DNA from 2 places in the Mesobacillus sp. S13 genome. Region 1 is predicted to be linked to the other one. Evidence: riboswitches for the same ligand, from Rfam matches in the RefSeq annotation. Region 1 holds a riboswitch; the other holds the start of a gene.
What was found. Region 1 has a riboswitch for S-adenosylmethionine ahead of LGO15_RS19435 (methionine ABC transporter ATP-binding protein). Riboswitches for the same ligand answer to the same signal wherever they lie in the genome.

Region 1 (4,566 bases):
AAGCGATTAGCTCCATCAATCGTTGATGACTCGTATAATTCAGGTGATACACCAGCGATTGCTGCTAGATAAATGATGGCTGACCATCCAAGCTCTTTCCAAATATCTGAAAGAATGACGATTGCCCAGAAGTTATCAGGTTCAGCAAGGAAGTTTGTACGCTCGCTGATTAATCCTAAACCTAGCAAAATATCGTTAATGACTCCGATATCTGCCAGCCAGGTAGTCAAAATTCCGCCAAGCACTACCCAAGAGATAAAGTGCGGCAGGTAAGAAATGGTCTGAACCGCTTTCTTAAGCTTCATGGAAGTTAGCTCATTAAGTAAAAGTGCAAAAATGATTGGAAGCGGGAAACCAATGAGTAATTTTATCAAGCTGATACCAAGTGTGTTTTTCAGGACGATCCAAAAGTTTTCATCCTGAATGAATTCCTTGAACTGCATCAAGCCAACCCATGGTGCTTCTGAGATTGTCTTTATGATGCTGTATTCCTTAAATGCGATGATTAACCCATACATTGGGATATAGTTAAAGATGAACATCCAAACTACCCCGAGAAGAGCCATCGTTTGCAAATACTTTTGAGAAATGATTGTCTTTTTGATTTTTTTAATTTTTTCTTTTTTTGTAGGCTCTGCCAATATGGTGTCGCTGACTTGTTGTTCGACCGGCTGTTGGATCTTGACTTCCATTTCTTCACCACCTTAGTTGCTGTTGTCTTTCTTGTACCTTTATCATAGAAAAAAGGGCTTACATTTATAAGCCATCGAATTTTGCTTATGGTACCAATTTTTTAGTTTTTGGGTGATAGAGCAAAATATTGATACCATCATATTGGTATCGTTTTCACGGAAGACAGGAAGATTGTTGCTGTAAGCAGTATCCGGATTCAATCCAGACTGACCACAAACCTAAAGAATGGATTTTCAAGCTTAAAAAGGATAATCTAATCGTAGAGTTTTTTAAATCGATGCTATTGGAAAGGAATAAATTATGATTGCGAAAACAGAAGAAGATTTTAACGGATTAAAAGAAATCGGCAGGATTGTCGGCTTGATTCGCGAAGAATTAGTTGGGAAGACTGCACCTGGAATTACCACCAAAGAGCTCGATGAAATGGCAGGCAGGTTGTTTGATGAGCATGGAGCTATTTCCGCTCCAAAGGGGGAATACAATTTCCCAGGATATACATGCATCAGTGTGAATGAAGAAGTCGCCCACGGGATTCCGGGCAGCCGTGTGATCAAAGAGGGCGATATCGTGAATATCGATGTTTCCGGCTCAAAAAATGGATATTTCGCTGATACTGGCATCTCGTTCGTCGTTGGCGAAGGTGATCCGATTTTAACCAAGATTTGTGAAACGGCTGTAGAGGCTTTTGAAGCAGGCTTGAAAAAAGCGAAACCAGGCTCGAAGAAAAGCGGACTTGGCAAAGCAGTTATAGCGACCGCGCGAAAGAACGGACTGACAGTGATCAAAAACCTTACTGGCCACGGAATTGGGCGTACTATCCATGAAGCCCCCGATCACATATACAACTATCATGAGCCATGGGATGACGAACTGTTAAAAGAAGGAATGGTCATCGCATTCGAACCATTCATCTCAACACGCGAAGAAGAAGTCTTCCAAAATGAAAACGACGAATGGACCTATGTAACAGAAAACAGCTTTGTCGCTCAATGCGAGCATACGATCATCCTTTCGAAAAATGGGCCGATTGTGATTACCCGATAGAGCTCTTTTCCCGATGGAACCCCTTGCTGCTGCAGGGGTTCTATTTTTTTGGCCAATTCCTTTTATTTAATACTATATTCCTATTTTTCGTATTACTAAAAAAAATACAACAAAAATGATTGACACTTTTTCTTTGACACAGTAAAGTAATAAACAAGATTCATAACTCAATATTCGTTACTTCTTATCAAGAGAGGTTGAGGGACTGGCCCTATGACACCTCGGCAGCGGACTCCTTTGGAGGACTGTGCCAAATCCAGCAAGCGGGAGCTTGACAGATAAGAAGAGGCCGACTTTTAATTTTGATGTCCTCTTCTTTCTGAAGGGGACTTTTTGCTTTTCAAAATATCCCCACTTTTAATTTAATATCGATACTTTCTTATCAAGAGAGGCGGAGGGACTGGCCCTATGAAGCCTCGGCAGCGGACTCAAATGAGGACTGTGCCAAATCCAGCAAGCAATAGCTTGGGAGATAAGAAGAGTAATTGTCCTGCATTCATTGCGGCATGCCCTCTTCCTGTTTCCGGGAAGAGGTTTTTTTATTCATCTACAAAGGAGGAAGACAGTTGATTACGTTTGAACAAGTGGAGAAAGTTTATGAAAGCCGCGGGAATAAGGTAGCGGCACTTAATGGAATCGATCTGGAAGTTAAAGAAGGAGAGATATTTGGAGTCATTGGTTTTAGCGGTGCGGGAAAAAGCTCGCTGATCCGCTGTGTGAATTTGTTGGAACGGCCGACATCTGGAAGGGTGATTGTGGATGGCTGCGATATGACTTCCCTGTCTGTAAAAGAAGTGAGAGAGGTTAAAAAGAATATTGGGATGGTATTCCAGCATTTCAATCTTTTAAACTCCAAGACAGTATTTGAAAATGTTGCGATGCCCCTCATTCTCAGTAAGCTTCCGAAGGTGAAAATCAAAGAGCGGGTTTATCAGTTGCTCGACTTTGTCGGACTGGCTGATAAAGCAGACAATTATCCAGACCAGCTCTCGGGCGGCCAGAAGCAGCGAATCGGAATTGCCCGGGCTCTGGCAACCCAGCCGAAAATCCTGCTTTGCGATGAAGCGACATCTGCCCTGGATCCGCAGACAACCAGCTCGATCCTGCAGCTTTTGAAAAAAATCAATAAGGAGTACAACATAACGATTTTAATCATTACCCATGAAATGTCCGTCATCAGGGAAATTTGTGACAGAGTTGCTGTCATCGAGGATGGAAGAATCATCGAGGAAGATACTGTCTTCAGTGTTTTTTCAGCGCCTAAAACAGAAACGGCAAGAAATTTCGTCAGCACCATCATGAATGACAGCATTCCTGATTCCGTGTACAGGATTATTGAAGAAAATTCAGGACTGCATAAGGTATTCCGCATCAACTTTGTCGGTCAGTCAGCCGGTCAGCCGCTTCTGTCCCAGCTTTCAAAGAAATTCGATATCAACGTCAATGTTCTTTTCGGCAATATCACAGAGCTTCAAGGAATCCCATTCGGAAACCTGATTGTCGAGTTTCAGGGCAGTGATAAAGAAATTCTGAGAGCCCTTAATTTTATCGATCAGCAAAAAGTAAGCATAAAGGAAGTGACAGCACATGCTAGTTAATTCAGAGCAAATTATTCAGGCCTTAATCGAAACACTGCAAATGGTTGCGTTCTCCCTCCTGTTTTCGGCAGTCCTCGGAGTGCCGCTGGGAATCGCGCTTGTGGTCACCAGGAAAGGCCATTTACTTGAAAACGCCCCTGTCTTCAATGTACTAAACAGTCTCATCAACGTCTTTCGATCAGTGCCATTCATTATCCTGCTGGTCGCAATCATCCCGCTGACCCGGCTGATTGTTGGTACGTCAATTGGTACAGCAGCGGCTGTAGTTCCACTAGTCTTCTATGCCGGTCCGTATATTGCTAGATTGGTAGAGAACTCCCTGCTGGAAGTGGATCCCGGAGTGATTGAGGCAGCTGAATCAATGGGTGCCACACCATGGCAGATTGTTTTCAAATTTATTCTTCCCGAAGCGATGAGCTCGCTGATCCTTGCTTTTACGATTGCGACGGTTGGATTGATCGGTGCATCAGCAATGGCCGGAGCAATCGGCGGCGGCGGCCTGGGCGACCTGGCAATTACATATGGTTATCAGCGCTTTGATACCCAGACAATGTTCATCACAGTTGGCATCTTGATTGTAATGGTTCAGGGACTTCAATCCCTTGGAAATATATCAGCTAAAAAAATCAGAAGAAGATAACCAGGAGGAAAACAAAATGAAAAAACTACTATTACTATTGATTGTACTTAGTCTCGCATTAATTAGCACCGCATGCTCAAGCTCTTCATCATCAGCTAAAAGCGGCGAAACCGTCAAAGTGAAACTTGGCGTCAGCGGAACCGATCACCGAGTCTGGGATTTCGTTGCCAAAAAAGCAGAAAAAGAAGGAATTGAAGTCGAAATCGTCACTTTTTCTGATTATGTTCAGCCGAACCTGGCACTTGCAGAGGGTGAACTGGATGCAAACTCATTCCAGACGGTTTCCTATTTTGACGCTTTTATCAAGGAACATAATCTAGACCTTGTACCAATCGCTACCACACTTATTGCACCAATGGGTCTCTATTCAGATAAATACAAAGACGTGAAAGACATCCCTGAGGGCGGAAAGATTGCTCTTGCAAATGAAGCTACCAATATGGGAAGAGGACTTCTTTTACTCCAGGAAGCTGGTTTGATCAAGCTTGAAGACGGCTTCGATGGTATTGGCTCCCTCGATAAAATCGTTGAAAATCCGAAGAACCTTGAATTTGTGACGCTTGTTGCCGGACAGACTCCGAGGGTACTGCC
Region 2 (4,566 bases), 260 kb from region 1:
TGATCAATACTGCGTCGCCTTCGCCATTGTTAAAGATCTGTGGAAGCAATGCCGCTTCATATTCTGTATCGAACTTCAATTCTTTAGGATTTTCTGCAATATCATCAATTGTAGCCTTTACTTTTTCAACGCCTTCTTTAAGCGTGATCAATCCCTCTTTTTCAAGCATTGTCAAAATACGGCCATGGTCTGCGACAGAGCTGCTCATAATAATGTGCGCTCCCTTTGGCAGATCGTCCAGTGTAGTATGTTCCTTGGAATACACACCGATTGGCTCGATGTGGATGCCGCCTGCATTTTCAAACTTATAGCCGTGTTCAGCCATTTGTGATTCAAGGTAAGGGATATGCTGGAAGTAGTTCGCATCTAGTTCTCCAGAATCAAGTGCCTGGTTTGGAACAACATAGTCATTGAAAGTCTTGATTTCCATTTCAAACCCTTTTTCTTCAAGCAATGCTTTTGCTTCTTCTAAAATTTCTGCGTGAGGTACGTTTGAGGCACCCACGACGATTTTCTTACTTTCTTCCTTGCCGCCTTCTCCTGATGTGTTATCCTCAGATGTTCCGCAAGCTGCAAGCCCCGCTGTTAAAATCAATGTTAAAAGTGCTAATAACCATTTTTTCAATTCATATCTCTCCTTTATCTCTTATCTAATTTTCTAGTGAAGAAATCACCAACAAACTGAATTACAAACACGATAATCAAAATAATAATGGTCGCCATCAAGGTGACATCATTCCTGCTTCTTTGGAAGCCTTCCATGTAGGCAAGGTTCCCAAGACCGCCAGCCCCGATGACTCCGGCCATCGCTGTGTAGCTGACTAACGCGATTGCCGTCACCGTGATACCGGACACCAAGGCTGGCATCGATTCCGGCAATAGCACCTTCCAGATAATCGTCGTCGTCTTAGCCCCCATGGATTTTGCCGCTTCAATGACCCCTTTATCAATCTCACGCAAGCCGATTTCTACCATTCTCGCGTAAAATGGAGCCGAACCAATGATCAGTGCAGGCAAGGCTGCATTTTCGCCAATCATCGAACCTACGATGAATTTCGTAAAAGGAATTAGCAGAACGATCAAGATGATGAATGGGATAGACCTGAAAATATTGACAACCCCACTCAATACTAAATTGACCGGTTTGTTTTCCCATATATTGCCCTTCGATGTCAAAAATAGCAGCAGGCCAAGGATGGCTCCAAGGATGAAAGTAGCAAGAACAGAAATGGCACTCATATATAGTGTCTCAAGTGTCGCTTCCCACATTCGGTCCCAATTAACATTCGGAAACAATGTTTCAGCCATTGGAAATCACCTCCACGCCGACTTCATGCTGGCTAATATACTCAATTGCCCGGGCTACTTCGCTTTCGTCACCATCTAGATGGATGAACAAAGTTCCATATGACCCATTCTGTGTCTGAGAAATTTTACCCTGGACAATATTGACCGTTATCGGAAACTCACGAATCAAGTTGGTGATCAGCGGCTGCTCGGTCCCTTCACCTACAAAAGTCAGCTGAACAACGCGGCCATGTGGATAACGCTCCAATAAGTGGTCAACTGTTTCCTTTGTTTCCTCCGGTTCTGTTACCTGCTGGACAAATCTTTTTGTAATAGGCTGCTGCGGATTCTTGAACACTTCCAATACCGGTCCTGTTTCAACTATTTTTCCGCCTTCCATTACAGCGACACGATGGCAGATTTTCCTAATCACATGCATTTCGTGAGTAATCAGGACGATTGTAAGACCCAGTCTTTTATTAATATCAACAAGGAGATCAAGAATCTGGTCAGTCGTCTGCGGATCAAGTGCTGAAGTTGCCTCATCTCCAAGCAAAACCTTTGGATTATTGGCAAGCGCCCTTGCAATTCCGACCCTCTGCTTCTGGCCTCCGCTCAACTGGGAAGGATAGGCATCTCCCCGGCCCTCAAGGCCCACAAGTGTGATCAATTCTTTGACCCGCTTCTCTCTTTCTGCTTTAGCCACTCCGGCAATTTCTAGCGGAAAAGCGATATTCTCCGCTACCGTTCTCGACCAGAGCAGATTGAAATGCTGGAAAATCATGCTGATTTCCTGACGGGCCTTGCGAAGTTCCGCTCCTTTAATCCGGGAAACTTCCCTTCCAGCTACTACCACTGAACCAGATGTTGGAATCTCCAGCCCGTTCAGCATCCGAATTAAAGTACTTTTACCGGCGCCGCTGTAACCAATGACTCCGTATATTTCGCCTTCCTTGACTTCAAGGTTGACATCATCTACCGCTTTAACCTCCCCTTTATTGGAAGGGTAAATTTTTCTGGCATTCTTTATCGTGATCAATTGACTCCCCCTCTTTGCAACCGAGTATTCTACACTTATTAAAACCGTTAAATCTCCTATGTTTAAGAAGGTTATCAATCTAGTTTCCCATTCCCTAACCGAAAAAATTCAAACTTTAGCTAAAATGGGAAATAGCCTCTTAATCGGAGATGATCATGCTCTCGGAAAAACTCTTTTCGAAAAACTTTTTCAAAAAAAGACAAAATAAAAGCCTTCCTGCAAGTGAGCAGAAAGGCATAGTAATAGTGGATTCCTTTCTCTCATCTGCCAAAGCAATTTGCTTTGTGTGAATTGGCACCATTTCAGTAAGCAAAGCTTAATGACGGTTGCCGGGTTTCATAGGGCACTTCCCTCCACCTCTCTTGATAAGAGCACGCTATTAAATTATCTAATCGGTTTTAAGTTACGAGTGTGATTGTAGCACGGAGTGAAAAAGAGTGTCAATAAAAATTATTCTTAAATATCAACTGGAAGCTTATGGATGTCAGGTTCCTGCCGGTACACCTGGTACTCCGGTCGCTTTTTCGATTGCCTGTTCAAGGTCTTCAATGATATCGTCCACATTTTCAATCCCGACCGAAAGACGGATCAGATCCTCAGGAACACCGGCTGCTTTAAGGCCATCAGAATCCAGCTGCTGATGTGTCGTGCTTGCAGGATGGATGATCAGGCTTTTTGCATCGCCGACATTCGCGACATGGGACCATAATTCTAATGAGTTAATTAGTTTGGCTCCTGCTTCCCTGCCTCCTTCAATCCCAAAGATGACGACTGCCCCTGCTCCCTTTGGAAGGTAGCGGTCTGCAAGACTTTTATCAGCATGGGACTCATGGCCAGGATAGCTGACCCATGTAACAGCGGGATGCGACTCAAGATAGTCTACGATTTTCCGTGTATTGGCGATATGCTCCTTCATACGTACATGCAAGGTTTCTATGCCCAAATTGAATTGAAACGCACTCTGTGGACTGATTGCCGGTCCAAGGTCACGCAAAAGCTGGACCCTTGCCTTTACGATATAAGCCGCTGCACCGATTGCCTCGCTATAGACAATATTATGATAGCTGGAATCGGGCTCATTGAAACCTGGGAACTTAGCTGATTTCCAATCAAACTTCCCTCCGTCCACAATAATTCCGCCCATAACTGTTCCGTTTCCTAACAGCCATTTGGTAGCCGAGTGGATGACGATATCGGCGCCATGTTCTATTGGCCGGCAAAGATAAGGAGTCGCAAAAGTGTTATCGATAATCAGTGGTACTCCTGCTTCATGAGCAATTTCAGCCACAGCTTCAATATCGAGGATCCTGAGACTTGGATTCCCGATTGTTTCGGCATAAACCGCTTTTGTTTTTGGAGTAATAGCGCTACGGAAATTTTCAGGATCAGTGGAATCCACCAGATGGACTTTTATACCGTACTTTGGCAGGGTGACAGCAAATAGATTGTAAGTTCCGCCATATAGATTACCAGCAGCAACAATTTCATCACCAGCATGCGCTATGTTCAGGATGGCCATCATTATGGCTGACATTCCGCTTGATAATGCAAGCGCACCAACACCACCTTCAAGCAAAGCTACTTTTTCTTCGAGGGCTGTTACGGTCGGATTATGTATCCGTGAATAGATATAGCCCGGTTCTTTAAGCGCGAATAAATCTGCGGCATGATCCGTGTTTTCAAACTGGAATGCATTGCTCGAATAAATCGGAACTGCTCTCGCCCCAGTCACCGGGTCTGGTGACTGGCCACCATGTACCCCCAGCGTTTCAATCCGATAATTTTTTTGCTCATTTGCCATCTCCATCTCTCCAATCACCATGATTATTTGGAAAAACTGATACAAAAAACCCTCTTCCTAAGAAGAGGGTGATTTATCATCTCTCCTTATCTTTGCAGAGCCAATAACTCTGCTGGAATTAGCACCGTGTTTTCACAACCGGTTGCCGGGCTTCATAGGGCCAGTCCCTCCACCTCTCTGGATAAGAATATTCAATTAAGTTTTTATTGCGTTAAAGTGATAATATCATGTGAATAGATAATGGTCAATATATTTAGACTTTTCAGATAAAGTTTTATAATGGAATCGGTTTTGTAAGGTAAAATAATGATTCCAAAACCAATTGGACTCGAAATGGACAATCCGTTTTAAAGTAATTCATTTTGACTCCATGCATCAGTTTCAGGTCTCCATCAAGTAATTGCTCCAAATAAGCATCATTTCCTGAGATTGTTACGAT

Region 2: another riboswitch for S-adenosylmethionine. It lies ahead of LGO15_RS20855 (methionine ABC transporter ATP-binding protein); the one in region 1 lies ahead of LGO15_RS19435 (methionine ABC transporter ATP-binding protein).

Annotation. Positions count from the first base shown of each region.
Region 1 covers NZ_CP084622.1:3,803,144-3,807,709, forward strand. The annotation lists gene LGO15_RS19425 (ABC transporter permease) at 1-692, opposite strand, end outside; gene map (type I methionyl aminopeptidase) at 994-1,737, shown strand; SAM riboswitch class I at 1,919-2,022, shown strand; SAM riboswitch class I at 2,114-2,216, shown strand; gene LGO15_RS19435 (methionine ABC transporter ATP-binding protein) at 2,304-3,335, shown strand; gene LGO15_RS19440 (methionine ABC transporter permease) at 3,325-3,975, shown strand; gene LGO15_RS19445 (MetQ/NlpA family ABC transporter substrate-binding protein) at 3,992-4,566, shown strand, end outside.
Region 2 covers NZ_CP084622.1:4,060,497-4,065,062, forward strand. The annotation lists gene LGO15_RS20845 (MetQ/NlpA family ABC transporter substrate-binding protein) at 1-625, opposite strand, end outside; gene LGO15_RS20850 (methionine ABC transporter permease) at 640-1,308, opposite strand; gene LGO15_RS20855 (methionine ABC transporter ATP-binding protein) at 1,301-2,326, opposite strand; SAM riboswitch class I at 2,584-2,698, opposite strand; gene LGO15_RS20860 (O-acetylhomoserine aminocarboxypropyltransferase/cysteine synthase family protein) at 2,811-4,127, opposite strand; SAM riboswitch class I at 4,211-4,315, opposite strand; gene LGO15_RS20865 (hypothetical protein) at 4,402-4,566, opposite strand, start outside.